Regions from separate parts of the Microbacterium sp. TS-1 genome, predicted to be linked through region 2. Evidence: predicted binding sites of a transcription regulator. Region 2 holds the regulator's gene; the other holds the start of a gene.
The links. Region 2 encodes HspR, which represses chaperone genes until heat shock. Its sites were predicted from a motif close to AAGTTGAGTCNNNNNGACTCAACTT; they were not measured.

Region 1 (8,032 bases), 370 kb from region 2:
GCGATCGCCCAGGCGGCGACGGGCCAGCCGCGCACTCCCCTCGGCACCGGCTTGTACATGTCGCGCCCGCGGAGGCTGTCCTTCGCCATCTTCAGCGCCCGCTGGGACTCGGACGACAGCCGCGTGTCGGAGGTCCCGAAACGGTAGACCTCACCGCGTCGGTGATTCGGGAACATGCCGCGCAGGAGTCTGCGCCCGTTCTCGTCGGCGGCCCGGGGATCGACGAGCTCCGCCTGCAGCTTCGCGCGCCCCCAGCGGCGGTGGCCGTCGTTGACGATGCGGATGGAACCGAGGAGCGCGAGCTCAAGGATCTCGGCCGGAATCGCCTTCGAGGTCTTCTGCAGCAGCACCGCCGCATCGAGTGCGTCGATGCGGCGCGGCGGTGCATACTCCGCGATGACCGTCGGACGCCCCGGATCGTCGCGGAGGTACCGGCGGCGGTTCCGCAGCGCCCAGCCGGTGGCACCGGTGAGGAGCACCGCTGCCCCGGACTGAAGCCACCCCAGAGGCGAAGCCAGGAACCCGGTGTCGTATACCTCGAACGCGCCCTCGTCGAACCCGACGGCGAAGCTGAGCGTCTCGTGCGGTGCGAGGTCGGTCGCCGAGGCGGTGATCGCGGTTCCGTCCGGTGAGGCGGTGATCTCGGGACACGGAGTCGTGCTGTCCTGCTCGCCGATGTAGCAGGCCTGACGCCCCGCGAGCGAGGCCGCGAGGACGGGATCGATGTGCAGCGTCGCGGTCACCTCACGGAACGGCTGATTCCAGTCGATGCCGTTGACGTCCCAGTAGAACTCCAGCCCGGTGTCGGCGAAGTCCCACACGACGTTTTCGAGGTCGTAGGTGAAGACGAAGGTGTTCCGCCCGTGCAGGTACCCGGGCTCGCGCGTCAGGATGCCGAGCGTGCCGTCCTCGCTGTCGGTGTCGACGGGACGGGCCTGCCCGTTCTCGTCGGTGACGGAGATGAGCTGCGGATGCAGCGGCTGACCGTTGTACGTCTCGGGCAGAAGACGGCGCATGCCGCGGTTCTGATCCGACTCGGGGAACTCGGCGACGAAGGTCTCGACGACCCGCATCCGCGCCGTGCCGTCCTCGTCGCGGGTGAGGGTGTAATCGACGGAAAGCGAATCGAAGACGAACGCGTCGACATCGGCGGATTCGTCTTCGGATGCCGCGGCGGGGGCCGTCAGTCCGAAAAGGCCTGTGATCAGCATGAGGACCACGACCGCGAGTGCCGCCCGGGTGCGACGCATCATGCCGACCAGCTTAGGCGGGCAGTAAAGTTGTCGCCATGAGCGATCGTCGTCGTGCCGTGGCAGCGTGGGAGAGCCTGTTCCGCGCGCAGCACGAGATCTTCGACGACATCAGCAACGACTTCGCCGGCGATGAGCTCACGCAAGCCGAGTACGACGTCCTTCTCACGGTCGTGCGCGGCACCGGTCATCGGGCGCGGCTGCGCGATGTCACGGCCAACATGCTCATCAGCCAGCCGAGCGTGTCGCGCCTGGTCGACCGGATGGTCTCGCGCGGCCTCATCACCAAGTGCGGTGACCCCACCGACGGTCGCGGCGCGATGCTCACCGCGACCCCGGAGGGCGTCTCAGCCTTCCGCCGGCTCGCTGCGGCCCACGGTCGCTCCATCGCCGAGCGGATGTCGATGCTGTCGACCGAGGAGCTGGAGCAGCTCGAGCAGCTGACGACGAAGCTGCGCCGCCTGCCCTGACGCCCGCGCGGAGCGGTCGGGCGGCGTCGCGCGGTGTCGTGGGGCGTCGCGCGGTGTCGTGGGGCGTCGTGCGGTGTCGATTCCTCCCCAGGCGGGACGGTGACCCGATATTCTTTAACCGAACATAGATCCGACTCACATGTCGTACCTTGCTGGCATCATGGGAACATGAAAGCGAATGGCGTGGGTGGCGAAGTGGGACGCGAGGCCCCCACACCGTCGCAGGCGATCGCTCTCTCGCGGTACGCGGAGGCGCTCGACCTCTCTCACGCCGCTGACATCGCCCGCACTCGGGCGCTGGCCGATCTGGGCCACGCCGCCCTGCACAACGCGCGCCGCGACGGCGCGCGCGGCTTGGCGTCGGATATGGAGCTGCGGTCGGTGGCAGCCGAAGCGGCCGGGATGGCCCGGCTGACCGACCGCCGGCTGCAGGGTGAGATCGACCACGCGATGACGGTCATCGACGACTACCCCACTGTGTTCGACGCGTGGGTGCAGCGGCGGATCGAACGCGGACACGTGGATCTGGTGGTGCGCGTCGGCGCGGGGGTGCCGGCTGCGATGCGGGATTCGTTCGCGGAGGCCGCGATCGGGGTGTGTGAGCGGGATGTGCCCTCCCGCGTGCGGGGTGCGCTGGAGACCCTGGCGGCCCGGTTGCATACGCAGACGTTCACAGAGCGGCACACGACCGCGGTCGCGGAACGGTGCGTGCGCGTGTTCCACGGAACCGACGGAATGTCGAACCTCGTCGCCACCCTTCCGACCGTCATCGCCGCCGGGATACTCGACCGGCTCACGCAGATGGGACAGTCGGTGAAGGACGCCCGGGTCGCCGGCACTGGCGATGCCGGGGCGGGCGGGGCGGATGCCGCTGGCCGGGGCGCCGGCGCGGATGCCGGGGAGAGTTCGGCGGCGGATGCCGCAGAAGCGGGCGAGCCCGCCGATACCCGGACGATGGACCAGCTGCGCGCGGACATCCTGGGCGACCTCGTTCTCGGCGGCGCGCCCGTGGTCGACCCGACCTACGGGACCGACCGGGCCGGTGGGCTGGGGGCGATCCGGGCACGCGTGCAAGTCGCCGTCGCCGCGGAGACGCTGATGGGCAAGGACGAGAACCCCGCCGAAGCCGTCGGGGCCGGGCTCGTCGATGCCGACACCGTCCGACGACTCGCCGGGCAGGTCAGCGAATGGGACCGGCTCTTCATCGACCCGGTCATCCGCACACCGGTCGAGATCGACACCTATCGGCCCACCGCATCGATGAAGAAACTCCTGATGGTGCGGGACCAGCACTGCCGGTTCCCCGGATGCCGGCGCGCCGCGATCCGGTGCGAGATCGACCACACGATCGATTACGCCCTCGGCGGCCACACCCACATCTTCAACCTCGCCCACCTCTGCCAAAGACACCACTCGATGAAGCAGTTCACCAAGTGGGAGGTCAGACAGATCGGAGGCGGGGTTCTCGAATGGACCTCGCCCCTCGGCAGGACCTACCGCGAAGACGTCCCCATGCCGGCCGTCTGCTTCACCATCGACACCGCGAGCCCGCCACGGGATGCCGGAAGCGGCGGGCCACGACGGACGAACCTCCACCGTTCTGAGTTCGGGGCGTGTGCCCGCGCACGTTCCGAGGCCGGGCACGACGGACTCGCGCGCCGTTGGTCACCGGTGACGCATCGGCTCAGCCGCGACGCATCGGCTCAGCCGCGACGCATCGGCGCATCCGCGCATCCGCGCATCCGCGACGCATTCGGCACCGCCCCGCACGCGAAGGGCGGCCGCCGCCCCCGAGGGAGCTGCGGCCGCCCGTCGTGCGAACGCGGATCTGCGCGATCAGTTCTCGATCGGCACCACCGGCGCGGCTGCGTCGGTCGTGACCTCGACCTTGCGCGGCTTGGCCTTCTCGCTGACCGGGATGGTCACGGTCAGGACGCCGTTGTTGTAGGTCGCGGCGATGCCTTCCGTGTCGACGCCCTGGCCGAGGTTCAGCTGGCGCAGGAAGCTCGCGGCTTCACGCTCGCGCGTGATCCACTTCACTCCGTCGCCGCTGGTGAGCGTGCGCTCGGCGCGGATCGTCAGCAGCTGGCCGTCCACGTCGATGTCGACCGAGCCCGGGTCGATGCCCGGCAGGTCGGCGGTCATCACGTAGTGGTCGCCGTCACGGTAGAGGTCCATCGGCATGCGACGGGGGCCGCGGCGCGTGTCGAAGAGGCTCGAGGCGATGCGGTCGAGGTCGCGGAACGGGTCGTAAGTAGCCATCGATCTTTCCCTTCTCTGATGCTTCATGTTGAGATCTGAAAGTTGAGCCCTGTCGGCTCAACTGCATTCAGATTAGCACTCTCCCCCATCGAGTGCCAAGGGTTCTCGCACGGCGAACAGCGCCCCGGAGACGGGGCGCGGAAGGGCCTCTCAGCACTCGACGACGTTGACGGCGAGCCCTCCCTCGCTCGTCTCCTTGTACTTGTGCGACATGTCGATCCCCGTCTGCCGCATCGTCTCGACGACGGCATCCAGCGAGACGTAGTGCTGCCCGTCGCCCCGCAGCGCGAGGCGCGCAGCGGTGACCGCCGTCGACGCGGCGATCGCGTTGCGTTCGATGCACGGGATCTGCACGAGACCGCCGACCGGGTCGCACGTGAGCCCGAGGTGGTGCTCCATCGCGATCTCCGCCGCGTTCTCGATCTGCGCGTTGCTGCCACCCATGACCGCCGTCAGGCCCCCGGCCGCCATCGCGCACGCGGACCCGACCTCGGCCTGACACCCGCCCTCCGCACCCGAGATCGAGGCGTTGGCCTTGAAGAGCGAGCCGAGCGCCGTCGCGGTCAACAGGAACCGCCGAATCCCGCGCCGACGGTCGAGATCCTCCGAGGCCAGGCGCGACTCCGCCGCGAACCGCCACCAGTACATCGCCACCGCAGGAACAATCCCCGCGGCCCCGTTGGTGGGCGCGGTGACGACGCGTCCGCCCGACGCGTTCTCCTCGTTGACGGCGAGCGCGAACGCACCCAGCCACTCCCCCGGGAGCTCCCGTCCACCCGCGGCTTCGGCCGCCTCGAGCTGCGCGCGCATCGCACCCGCGCGCCGCCGCACGCGCAGCATCCCGGGCAACGTGCCCTCGGCACGCAAGCCCGCATCGACGCACCCCGACATCGCATCCCAGATCGCGTCGAGCCCCGCGGCGACCTCAGCCTCGGGCCGAAGCGCCTCCTCGTTGCGGCGCGCGAGCCCGGCGATGCTCACCCCGTCGCGCTCGCACAGCTCGAGCAGCTCGGCCGCCGTGCTGAACCGGTACGGCCACGCGACATCGCTGCTCGGTCCGCCTCCCGCTCCCCGCGGAGCGGCGTCTGCCCCCGCCCGGCGGATGAAGCCACCCCCGACCGAGAGATACGTGTCCGACGCGACGAGATGGCCGGCGGCATCCCACGCGCTCAGCGTCATCGCGTTCGGATGCTCCGGCAGTCGCGTCCGCGGCTCGAAGGTCACATCGCCTCGCGAGAACGGCACCGGATGCCGGCCTGCGAGCAGCAGAGGTGAGCCGTCCGTCCAGCTCGTCCACGCCGCGCGGACCGCATCGGGATCGACCGTCTCGGGCGCGTGGCCCTGCAACCCCGCGACCACCGCGTCGGGAGTGCCGTGCCCGATGCCGGTCGCTCCGAGCGACCCGTACAGCACGCAACCGACGCGCACGACCTCGGGCAGCCTGCCGGCGGCCTCGAGCCCGACGGCGAAAGCTCGGGCGGCGCGCAACGGGCCGACCGTGTGGGAGCTCGAGGGTCCTACACCGATGGAGAACAGCTCGAACGCCGAGACGTAAGCGCTCACACCTCCAGGCTACGCCAGCATCTGCCGTACGCACCGGGCGACGTCAAGGGCCTGTCGACGGATACGCCACGCGCCTATCGTCGCGACCGATGACCACCCCATCCCACCCCCGTCTGGCATCGCTCAAGGCAGCCGCGCGCACCGCGGGTGGCGAGGCCTTCGCGGTCTCGCGCCTTCTGCTCGCCGGCAAGGCGGCCCTCGCCGCCGCGATCGCCTGGTACCTCGCGCCGTATGTGCCGTTCGCGCACGACGAGTACTCCTACTACGCACCGCTCGGCGTGCTCGTGAGCATGTATCCGACGATCGCCGACTCCGCCAAGGCGGGCCTGCAAGCGCTGGGAGGCCTGGCCATCGGCATCGCGATCGGCCTCGCGGGACTGTGGATCGTCTCCGGACCCAGCCCGCGGATCGTCGGCGTGGCGATCGTCGTCGCCGCGGGCGTCGCCGTCGGCGGCATCCGAGCTCTCGGCACCGGCCGAGACTGGATCGCCATCGCGGCGCTGTTCGTTCTGCTGCTGGGCGCGAACGACGCCGGCGGCTTCTCGGTGTCGTACCTCGTGACGATGGCGTTCGGCGTGCTCATCGGGGTGGCCGTCAACCTCGCGCTCGTCCCGCCCCTGTACCTCCGGCGGGCCTCCACCCGCCTGTCGCAGCTGCGCGACGCGGTCTCGGACCGGCTCGAGATGCTGGCGACCTCGGTCGCCGCCGGCGAACCCGCCGATTCGGCGGGCCAGCGCTACCTCGGAGAGATCCTCGACGCCGTCTCGGCCGACGTGCGCGAGGCCGCCCGCAGCCGCAAAGCCCATCCGCTCGCTCGGCGCCGCCGCGGCATCGAGGCCGAGAACGACCGTCGCTTGAGAGCGCTCGAGAACACTGTGCGCCAGACGATCGAGCTCGGCGACGGCATCGACGGCCTCCCCCTCACCCCCGACGCCGCGCCGCTGCGCGCCGAGCTCGCCGAGGCCGTACGGGCCACAGCGCGAGCCGTCGCACGACCTCTGGGCGACCCGGCGACGGCAGCCACGGTCGAGGATGCCGAGAAGGCGCTCGCCCGCGTCGTCGCAACGGTGCCCGCGGACGGCGATGGTCGCATCTCGCCGTGGACTCGCACCGCCGTCGATCTCAGCCGGATCATCGAGGCATCCCGCCCGTTCTCGTGAACCGGTGAATCAGCGAGCGGCGATGCCCAGCACCCGCTCGAGGTACGGACCCGAGAACTTACCGGTCGGGTCGACACGCGCCACGAGCTCGCGGAAATCAGCGAGACGCGGGAGCGAATCGCCGATGGGCATCGAGAAGACCTTGCCCCAGTGCGGCCGGGGGTCGAACGGAGCGAGCACGCGCTCCACATTCGTGATCGCCTCGCGGACCGCATCCGGTTCGTTCTTCCACGTGAAGTGGATGCACACACTGTCGCGCCCGAACCCGGGAGAGAGCCAGAGGTCATCGGAGGCGACGGTGCGCAGCTCGGTCACGAGAAGGGCGGGCTCGACCCGGTCGGCGATCGAGCGGACGGCCGCGATCGCCTCGACGGCCACCGCACGGTCGACCCAGTACTCGGTCTGGATCTCGTCGCCGTTGGACGGGGTCGCGTCGATGCGGAAGTGCGGCAGGCGCTCGCACCAATCCCCGGGGATGCCGCCCTGCTCGGTCGTGTTGTCGACTCCGTCGGCCGCGGGCGAGTCCGCCTTGACCCTGACGCGCCGAGCGCTCAGCACGCGTTCCGGCATGTCGGGGGCCGACGCGGCGTCGAGGCGCTCCTTGATCCACACCTCGCCGACATCCGGCGTGTTCCAGCGGGTGAAGACGCTGACGCTGTAGCCCGACGCCGTCACCTCGTCGAAGCGCTTCAAGAGATCGTCCCAGGTGAGCCCGGCATAGGTGTCCTGGCGCACCTGGTAGGTCGGCTCGATCGCGAGCGTCAGCCGGACGACCGGCCCGAGTGCGCCGAGGTGGACGACGCTGCCGGCGAAGTCGGCGTCACCGGCCGAGACCGTGCGCAGCTCGCCGTCCGGAGTGATGAACTCCAGCGCCCGCACCGCCGTCGCGAGCGACCCGTTGCCGTCGCCCGACCCGTGCGTCGACGTCGCCGTCGCACCACCGACGGAGATGTGCGGCAGTGAACCCATGTTGTGCAGCGCCCAGCCGTGATCGGCGAGGTGCCGAGCGACGACGGCATAGCGCGTTCCGGCTCCCACCGTCACGGTCCGCGCATCCTCATCGACGATGATGTCGGCGTCGAGCCCGGTGAGATCGAGCAGGACGCCGGCCGTGTCGGCGAGGTCGTTGAACGAATGCCGTGTGCCCAGCGACCGGATGCGGTCGTGCGCGGCGACCATGCGTCGAGCCTCGTCGATCGTCGTCGGTGCGAGTACAGCTTCGGCGGTGAAGGTGTGTGTTCCGGCCCAGTTCCGTTCGGTCACGCCCCCACGCTACGCGATGACCGCTGAGAATGTGCAGCACCACAACAAAGTCGTCGGCGTGGAA
Region 2 (8,032 bases):
CCGCCACGACGAACGCGCCACTGCAGACCGTGAGCACCCACGCCCCGCGTTCGACCGCGCGGCGAACCACCGCCGTGACTCGCTCGTCGACGGCATCCCAGCTCTCGCGCGGAATAGGCGTGATGATCACCAGGTCGGCCTCGTCGGCGAACTCGAGTCCCGCGTCGACGTTCAGCGAGAACGCGAGGTTGGCCGGAACCACGCCGGGGTCGGGCGCCACGACCCGGAAGTCGAAGTTCGGAATCCCCTCGTCGCTGCGATCGAGACCGAACGCCTCGCAGGCGAGGCCGAACTCGAACGGTGCGAATCCGGGCTGGACGACGCAGGCGACCGTGTGCATGGCAGGAATCCTCCGAATACCGTCATCTCCGCCAGTATCGGCAGGATGACGCCCATCGTAGCGTTTCTGCCATGGATTCCGACATGCTTCTTCTCGCCGTCGCCCTCGTCGTCATCGCCGCGGTGACGGGCACCCTCGCAGTCGTCGCGCGCGACGGCTACCGCCGAGTGCCCACCGACGCGACGCGCATGCCGCCGCGGGACGAGGATGCCCCGACGCGCCCCAGCACCAGCCGGCGCCGCGTCGAGGGATCAGCCGAGGTCAGCGGGCGCGGAGCGCGCGGGCGCGACGCGATGCCGCGAGCAGTCGCGACGCCGATTCCGCCCAGGTGAACCGGGCGATGTGGGCACGACCCGCCGCGACCAGCGCCGCACGAGCGGCATCGTCGTCGAGCGACTCGACGGCCGCCGCGAACGCGCGCGGGTCGCGGGGCGGCACGTAGAGCGCACCGTCACCACCGACCTCGTGGAAGATCTCCATGTCGCTGACCACCGCCGGCACCCCCAATGCGAGCGCCTCGGCGATCGGCAGCCCGTACCCCTCGTCCAGACTCAGCGTCGCGAGCATGCCCGCATCGGCCAGGAGAGCCGCGTACTCGGCATCCGTCACCCCGCCGTGGAAGACGATACGGGCGTCGGCGGGCGCGAGCTTCTCGAGTTCGGCGCGCCGGCTGTCGGAGATCCGGCTCAGCAGGTGCAGCGTACGACCGGGCAGCCACTGCATCGCGCGGACGAGCGTCTCGACGTTCTTGTAGGGCATGAACGAGCCCATGTAGACGATGTTGCGCGGCTTGGCGGCTCCCGGCATCGCCGTCGACGGCGCGAGATCCGCCAGACGCTGCGGAGCGTTGGGGAGGACGACCACCTCGCGCTTGGTCAGCTTCACGTCGGCGAACTGCCGCTTGCTCGTCTCGCTGACGGTCGCGACGAGGTCCGCGGCGTTGAGCGTGGCGCGCTGGGGCGCGTACGAGAGGTGGAAGAGCCGCCAGCCCAGGCGCACGAACCACGGCAGATCGCGGGGCGGCGTGCGGTGACGGTAGTAGATCGTGTCGTGAAGCGTCAGGATGAGGGCGAACCGCCGGCCGAGCGCGCCGATCGTCTGCATGGGTGAGTAGACCACGTCGGGCCGATGCCGGTTCAGCCGCAGGGCCGCGAACGGCTCGAGCATCGACGTGGGGGCGTGCAGCAGGATGTGCGGTGCCCCCTCCGGCAGGAAGGGAACCTGCGCGGGGTCGTGCACGATGAACGTGACCTCGACGTCCTCGGCGGGGGCCGCCGCGAAGACGGCGTGCGCGAGCTCGTGCGAGAAGCGGCTGATGCCGTCGTGGAAGTCGGTGCGGATGTAGCGCGCGTCGAAGAAGAGCCGCATCGTCACGCGTCGAGCGGCTCGCCGCGGTAGAGCTTCTCGAAAGTGTCGAGGGTGCGCTCGATGTCGTGGATCTCGACACCGTCGAGCGAGGCCTGCTGCATCCGCAGGTACTCCTCGGGAGAGGCGGTGAGCACCCGGCGCAGCTTGTCGGCGAGATCGTCGACGTTGCCGGGCTCGAAGAGGTAGCCGTTCACACCGGACTGGACGAGGTGCGGCAGGGCGACGGCATCCGCCGCGACGACGGGCAGCCCCGAAGCCATGGCCTCCATCGTCGCGATCGACTGCAGCTCGGCGATCGACGCGATCGCGAAGACGTCGGCCCGCGTGTATGCCGCCCGCAGGTCGGCCTCGTCGGTACGCCCATAGAACGTGACGCGGTCGCTGATGCCGAGCTGCTGCGCGGTCTGCTCGAGGTTCCGGCGCTGGTCGCCGCCGCCGACGATGTCGAAGTGGACGTCGAGCTCGGGGGCGAGCTTGGCGACGGCCTTCAGGGTGACCTCGACGTGCTTCTCGGTCGTGAGGCGCCCGACGAACAGGATGCGGCGGTGCTCGCGCGGGGTGAGGTCGGGGGTGTAGTTGCGCTTGTCGATGCCGCAGCTGATCGGGATGACGCCCGAGATGTCGATCGTGTCCTCGAGGAACTCCGCGGCCTTGCGTGTGGGCGTGGTCACGGCACGCGACATCAGGAACGTGCGCTTGGCGTCGTCCCAGCAGAGCTTGATGATGATCTTGTCGAGGAACGGCGGGAGCGTCGTGAAGTCGATGACGTTCTCGGCCATGACGTGGTTGGTCGCGACGACGGGGATGCCGCGCTTGCGCGCCTCGCGCGTGAGTCCGCGCCCGATGACGATGTGCGACTGGCTGTGGACCACGTCGGGCTTGACCGAGTCGAGCACGCGCCGTGCGTAGTGCTTCGAGCGCCAGGGCAGTACGAAGCGCAGCCAGTCGTGCGGGTACCAGCGCCACCCGGGCAGGCGGTGGACGGTGAGGTCGGCGCCCTCGATGTTCTCGGTGAAGATGCCCGACTGCGAGTGCTTCACGCTCGGCGTCACGACGTGCACGTCGTGACCGCGGGCGGCCAGGCCGGCGGAGAGCCGCTCGGCGAAACGGGCGGCGCCATTGACGTCGGGGGCGAAGGTGTCGGCGCCCATCACGATGGTCAGGGGCGCGCGCGTACTGTCGGCGGGAACACCCTCGGTCGTCGTGGATTCGGTCACGGGTCAGGCCCAATCTGTACGGCGGAGTGCCGCCGGCTGTGGCCGACGCGGCGGGCCTGAGCTTACCCGAGCGGTCTTGGGGCTTCCGGGAGGCGGTGCGGCGTTGGGGAAAACCGGGCGGCACGGGCCTGCGCCGCGGGCTGCGCGGTAGACGGGGGCGAGCACCCAGGCGGCATCCCTAGGCTGTGGTCATGGCCCGACTCGAAGCCGATGCCGATCCCGCCCGCTGGGTACCCGTCACCGAATCATTCGGATTCTCCGGACGCCGCGCCCGCAAGCGCGCCATCGGGATGCTGCTGAGCCAGGCGAACGCCGCGATCGGCGCCGCGCCGCGCCCGGGCGGGCGCTTCGCGGCGTGGGCTGCGAGCCAGGCCGTGCCGATGCTCATGCGCCGCGCGAACGGGCGCGTACGGGCCTGGATGTGGAAGGCCGACCCCGAGCTGGTCGTCGTGCTCGCGCAGATGCAGGAAGCGACGCCGCAGGTACGCACCGCGCGGGCGATGATGCCGATGGAGTACGACGACACCGAGGACTTCCGCTCCCCCTACCTCGGGGCGGGCGAGAAGCTCGTGATGACGCTGCCGCCCGATCCGCGGACGCCGCCGTTCGTCTCGTACACGTGGGACACCGGGACGCATCTCGTGACGCTCTCGGCCGTGTGCAGCGACCGCGAGCGCGTGGGAACGGTTCTCGACGAGCTCGATCACCTCGCCCGCTCGCTCCGCGTCGTCGACGACCTGACCCTCGACGAGTCGGCTGGCACCCTCCGCCTCCCACCCGCCTGATCGCCGACCCGACGCAAAGCGTCGTCGATCACCGGCCGGAGCGACCTTTCGCGTCGGTTGGGCGCAGAGTCACGGAGGGCCGGGGTCAGCGGGCCAGCGCCTCGCGTGCGCGGAGGAGAATGGCGCGCCGCCGCGCGCCGCGGTGGGTCCTGTTCACCCGGATGACGCGCCAGCCGAGGCGAGCGAGGTCGTCGAGGCGGTCGACGTCGCGGCCGTACTGCGCGTCGTCGAGCCGGTGCTGCTGACCGTCGTACTCCAACAGCACGCGCCGCTCGACGTCGACGAGGTCGCCATAGGCCACGAAGCGCCCGGCCTCATCGCAGATGACCGCGTTGACCTCGAAGGTGGTCATTCCGAGGTCTTCGGCGTCGAGACGCAGCTCCGTCTCCGCAACGGAGTCGGTGCGTTCCCGGCAACGTTCGTACGCGAGCCGGAGCGCGCGTACGCCGCGCCGACCGGACCACCCCGCCACCGCTCCACGGAGCTGCTCGATCGACAAGACAGGATCATGCCTGCGCATGAGAGAGTCTGCCGCGATGACGAGCTCGCGTTCGCCCATGAGCTCGGCCGATTGGCACCAGGCGACGGCCGGGTGCGCGATCGGAACGGGTCCGAATCGCCACGGACTCGCCGCCGCGGCTTCGTGCCCGCGCACCCCGGCACCACGGGCACGCCCGAGCGGTCGCGGCGCCGCGACATCCACCTGCGCGCGCAGCCGCTCTGGGATCCAGCCGCCGACGAGAGCCACTGCCGTGGCATGACTGATGTGCTCGCCCGGGCGCAGTTTCGGCAGATAGGCGGTCACCAGCGCGCGCACATCCGTCACGGGCGCACGGGAGCGGATGCCGTGGAAGGGCGCGGGCAGGTCGGCCGAACGGAGTCTGCCGCGCGTCACCCCGGTCGCGCGCGCCGTCCCGACCGTGAAGGCACCCGGCAGCGCCTCGGGAAGCTCAGCAGGAGTGCGTGCCACCCGTCCAGGCTGGCGGCCCTCCGCACCCCACCCCGAGATCTCCCCAGCCCGTTCGACATCCGATCTCCGTCGCCCCGCCTGTGCAGGACCCCTACCCACATCCCCGCCACACGCGCGAACCGACCCGAATGGTCGGTTCGCGCGTCGGATAACGCCCCTTTGCGTCGGGTCGCTACGACTGCGGGGACGCGGGCGGGTCGGAGGGGCGGCGGTAGAGCACGACCTCGGTCGCCCGGCGCACGCGCGCGCCGTGACGTAGGGTCACGACCGCGCCGGTGGCGCCGGCGGCGAAGACCCGCGCACCGGGACGCTGCTGCATCTCGTCGCGCAGTCGTTGCTCGAGGTCGCGCACCTCGCGGCGGAGCCCAGCGACCTCGTTCTCGAGCTCCAGGATGCGCGCGATGGCGGGGAGGCTGATGCCCTCCGCAGACATCCGCGCCACTTCTCGCAGCTGCCGGATGTGACGCAGCGAGTATCGACGCGATCCTCCCTGCGTGCGCCCGGGCACCACGAGGCCCAGCCGGTCGTACTGCCGGAGGGTCTGCGCGTGCATGGCCGCGAGCTCCGCCGCGGCCGCGATCGCGAAGATCGGGGCGTCCTCGTCGATGTCGTCTTCAGCCATGGTTGGTCACCTCCTGGGCGTCGCGGGTGTCGCCGTCCAGCCCGCCGCCCCGTTCCGTGGGATCGGGGACGGCGAGCGAGCAGCGGGTGGATCAGCCGCGCGCCTTGTTCATCAGGTCGGCGCGGGGGTTCTCGCGGGGCTCGACCTCCGCGAAACGTTCGAGGGCCGCTCGGGCCTCCTCGTCGAGATGGGCGGGAACCGCGATTTGAACCTCCGCCAGAAGGTCGCCCGTGCCTTTGGACGTGCTCACGCCGCGCCCCTTGACCCGCAGGACGCGACCCGACGGGGTGCCGGGCGCGACCCGCAGCTTGACCGGGTCGCCGCCCAGTGTCGGTACCTCGATCGTGGCACCGAGGGCTGCCTCGGTGAAGGTCACCGGCACCACGACACGGAGGTTGAGTCCGTCGCGGGTGAACACCGGATGCGGCCGGACGGTCACGCTCACGACGATGTCGCCCGGCTCTCCGCCATCGGGCGAGGGACGCCCGCGACCGCGCAGCCGGATCTTCTGCCCGTCCTTGACCCCGGCCGGGATCTTCACCTTGAACGGCTTGCCGTCCTCGCCCTGGAGCGTGACGGTGTCGCCGCGAACCGCCGTGGCGAAGTCGAGCGTCGTCCGCGCCGTGACGTCGGCGCCGCGCTGCGGGCCGCCGAAGCCCTGGAACCCTCCGGTCGAGCGGCCGAAGCCGCCCGACCCGAAGCGACTGGACCGCCCGGTCTGCTGGTTGAACATCGCGAAGATGTCGTCGAAGTCGGCGCCGCGCGCTCCGGCGCCGCCCCGCGCACCCTGGTTGAAGGCGCTGAAGACGTCCTCGAAGCCACCGGCGCCCTGGCCACCCGCGGTGAAGCGGGCGCTGCCCGACCCCATCGCCCGGATCTGGTCGTACTCGGCACGCTGCTCCTTGTCGGAGAGCACGGAGTACGCCTCGCTGATCTCCTTGAACTTCGCCTCGGCCGCGGGGTCGCCCTGCGTCGAGTCGGGGTGGTACTTGCGCGCGAGCTTGCGGTAGGTCTTCTTCAGGTCGCTGTCGGAGACGTCTTTGGAGACGCCCAGCACATTGTAGAAGTCCTTATCGAACCAGTCCTGACTGGCCATGTCGTTGCCTCCTATTCGGCCGGCACGGCGACGACGACCTTCGCCGGACGCAGCTCGATGCTGCCGAGGCGGTAGCCGACCTCGACGACCTCGAGGATCGTCGGCTCGGCCGTGCCCGGGGTGGGCGCCTGGAAGATCGCCTCGTGCTGCTGCGGGTCGAAGGCGTCGCCGGCGGCGCCGTAGGACTCGACACCCAAGCGCGCCACGACCCCTCGGAGCTTGTCCGCGATCACAGCGAGCGGCGATCCCTCGACGAGGTCACCGTGCTTGTCGGCACGGTCGAGGTCGTCGAGCACGGGCAGCAGCCCCTTGGCGACCGACCCCTTGGCGCGCTCGATCTCGGCCTCGCGCTGGTCCTCGGTACGCCGACGGTAGTTGGCGTACTCGGCCTGCACGCGCTTGAGGTCGAGCAGCAGGTCGTGCTCCTCGGCCGGCGCCTCGGCGACGGCCGCCTCGTCGGACTGCGTCGCTCCGAGGATGTCGTCGATGGTCAGTTCGTCGTCCGCAGCCGCGGCGTCGGCGGCATCCGATGCTCCGGAGGCCTCGTGCGCGTCGGGGCCGGACGCCTGGGCGTCCGACCCCTTCCCGCCGAGGACCTCGTCTTCGCCGTGCGGCTCTTCGAAGTCCTTGTTGGTCATGATTACTTCTTCTCGTCCTCGTCTTCGACGACCTCGGCGTCGACGACATCCTCATCGGATGCCGCCGCACCGGTGTCACCGGTGGGAGCGTCGGTCGGGGCGCCCTGCGCCTGGTCGGCCTGACCCTGCGCGTAGATCGCCTCGCCGAGCTTGCCCTGCGATGCGTTGAGCTTCTCGAACGCGGTCTTCACGGCCTCGTCGTCGTCGCCAGCGAGCGCGGTCTTCAGCGCGTCGACGTCGCCCTGGACCTCGGTCTTGACGTCCTCGGGGAGCTTGTCGGCGTTGTCGGCGATCAGCTTCTCGATCGAGTACGACAGGGTCTCGGCCTGGTTGCGGACCTCGGCGGCCTCACGGCGCTTCTTGTCCTCTGCCGCGTGCTCCTCGGCCTCGCGCACCATGCGCTCGATGTCGTCCTTGGGCAGCGACGAGCCGCCGGTGATCGTCATCGACTGCTCCTTGCCGGTGCCCTTGTCCTTCGCCGAGACGTGAACGATGCCGTTCGCGTCGATGTCGAAGGTGACCTCGACCTGCGGGATGCCGCGGGGCGCCGGTGCGATGCCCGTGAGCTCGAACGTGCCGAGCGGCTTGTTGTCGCGGGTGAAGTCGCGCTCGCCCTGGAAGACCTGGATGGCGACCGACGGCTGGTTGTCGTCGGCGGTCGTGAAGGTCTCGCTGCGCTTGGTGGGGATGGCGGTGTTGCGCTCGATGAGCTTCGTCATGATGCCGCCCTTGGTCTCGATCCCGAGGCTCAGGGGGGTCACGTCGATGAGGAGGACGTCCTTGCGCTCGCCCTTCAGGACGCCGGCCTGCAGGGCGGCGCCGACGGCGACGACCTCGTCCGGGTTCACGCCCTTGTTGGGCTCCTTGCCGGCTTCCTTCTTCACGAGCTCCGACACGGCGGGCATACGGGTGGAACCACCCACGAGCACGACGTGGTCGATGTCGCCGACCTTGATGCCGGCCTCGCGGATGACGTCCTCGAACGGCTTCTTCGTG

Region 1: the regulator HspR is predicted to act here: its motif matches at 4,022-4,046, upstream of MTS1_RS16260 (Hsp20/alpha crystallin family protein).

What each region holds. Positions count from the first base shown of each region.
Region 1 covers NZ_BASQ01000001.1:1,253,622-1,261,653, forward strand. The annotation lists gene MTS1_RS05955 (DUF2207 domain-containing protein) at 1-1,253, opposite strand, end outside; gene MTS1_RS05960 (MarR family winged helix-turn-helix transcriptional regulator) at 1,289-1,720, shown strand; gene MTS1_RS16910 (hypothetical protein) at 1,856-3,091, opposite strand; gene MTS1_RS16260 (Hsp20/alpha crystallin family protein) at 3,557-3,982, opposite strand; gene MTS1_RS05970 (L-serine ammonia-lyase) at 4,133-5,545, opposite strand; gene MTS1_RS05975 (FUSC family protein) at 5,635-6,705, shown strand; gene MTS1_RS05980 (FAD-binding protein) at 6,715-7,968, opposite strand.
Region 2 covers NZ_BASQ01000001.1:1,619,910-1,627,941, forward strand. The annotation lists gene MTS1_RS07580 (helix-turn-helix domain-containing protein) at 1-340, opposite strand, end outside; gene MTS1_RS07585 (hypothetical protein) at 412-672, shown strand; gene MTS1_RS07590 (glycosyltransferase) at 602-1,708, opposite strand; gene MTS1_RS07595 (glycosyltransferase) at 1,711-2,859, opposite strand; gene MTS1_RS07600 (hypothetical protein) at 3,117-3,710, shown strand; gene MTS1_RS07605 (hypothetical protein) at 3,796-4,680, opposite strand; gene MTS1_RS07610 (heat shock protein transcriptional repressor HspR) at 4,853-5,302, opposite strand; gene MTS1_RS07615 (DnaJ C-terminal domain-containing protein) at 5,394-6,398, opposite strand; gene MTS1_RS07620 (nucleotide exchange factor GrpE) at 6,410-7,036, opposite strand; gene dnaK (molecular chaperone DnaK) at 7,039-8,032, opposite strand, start outside.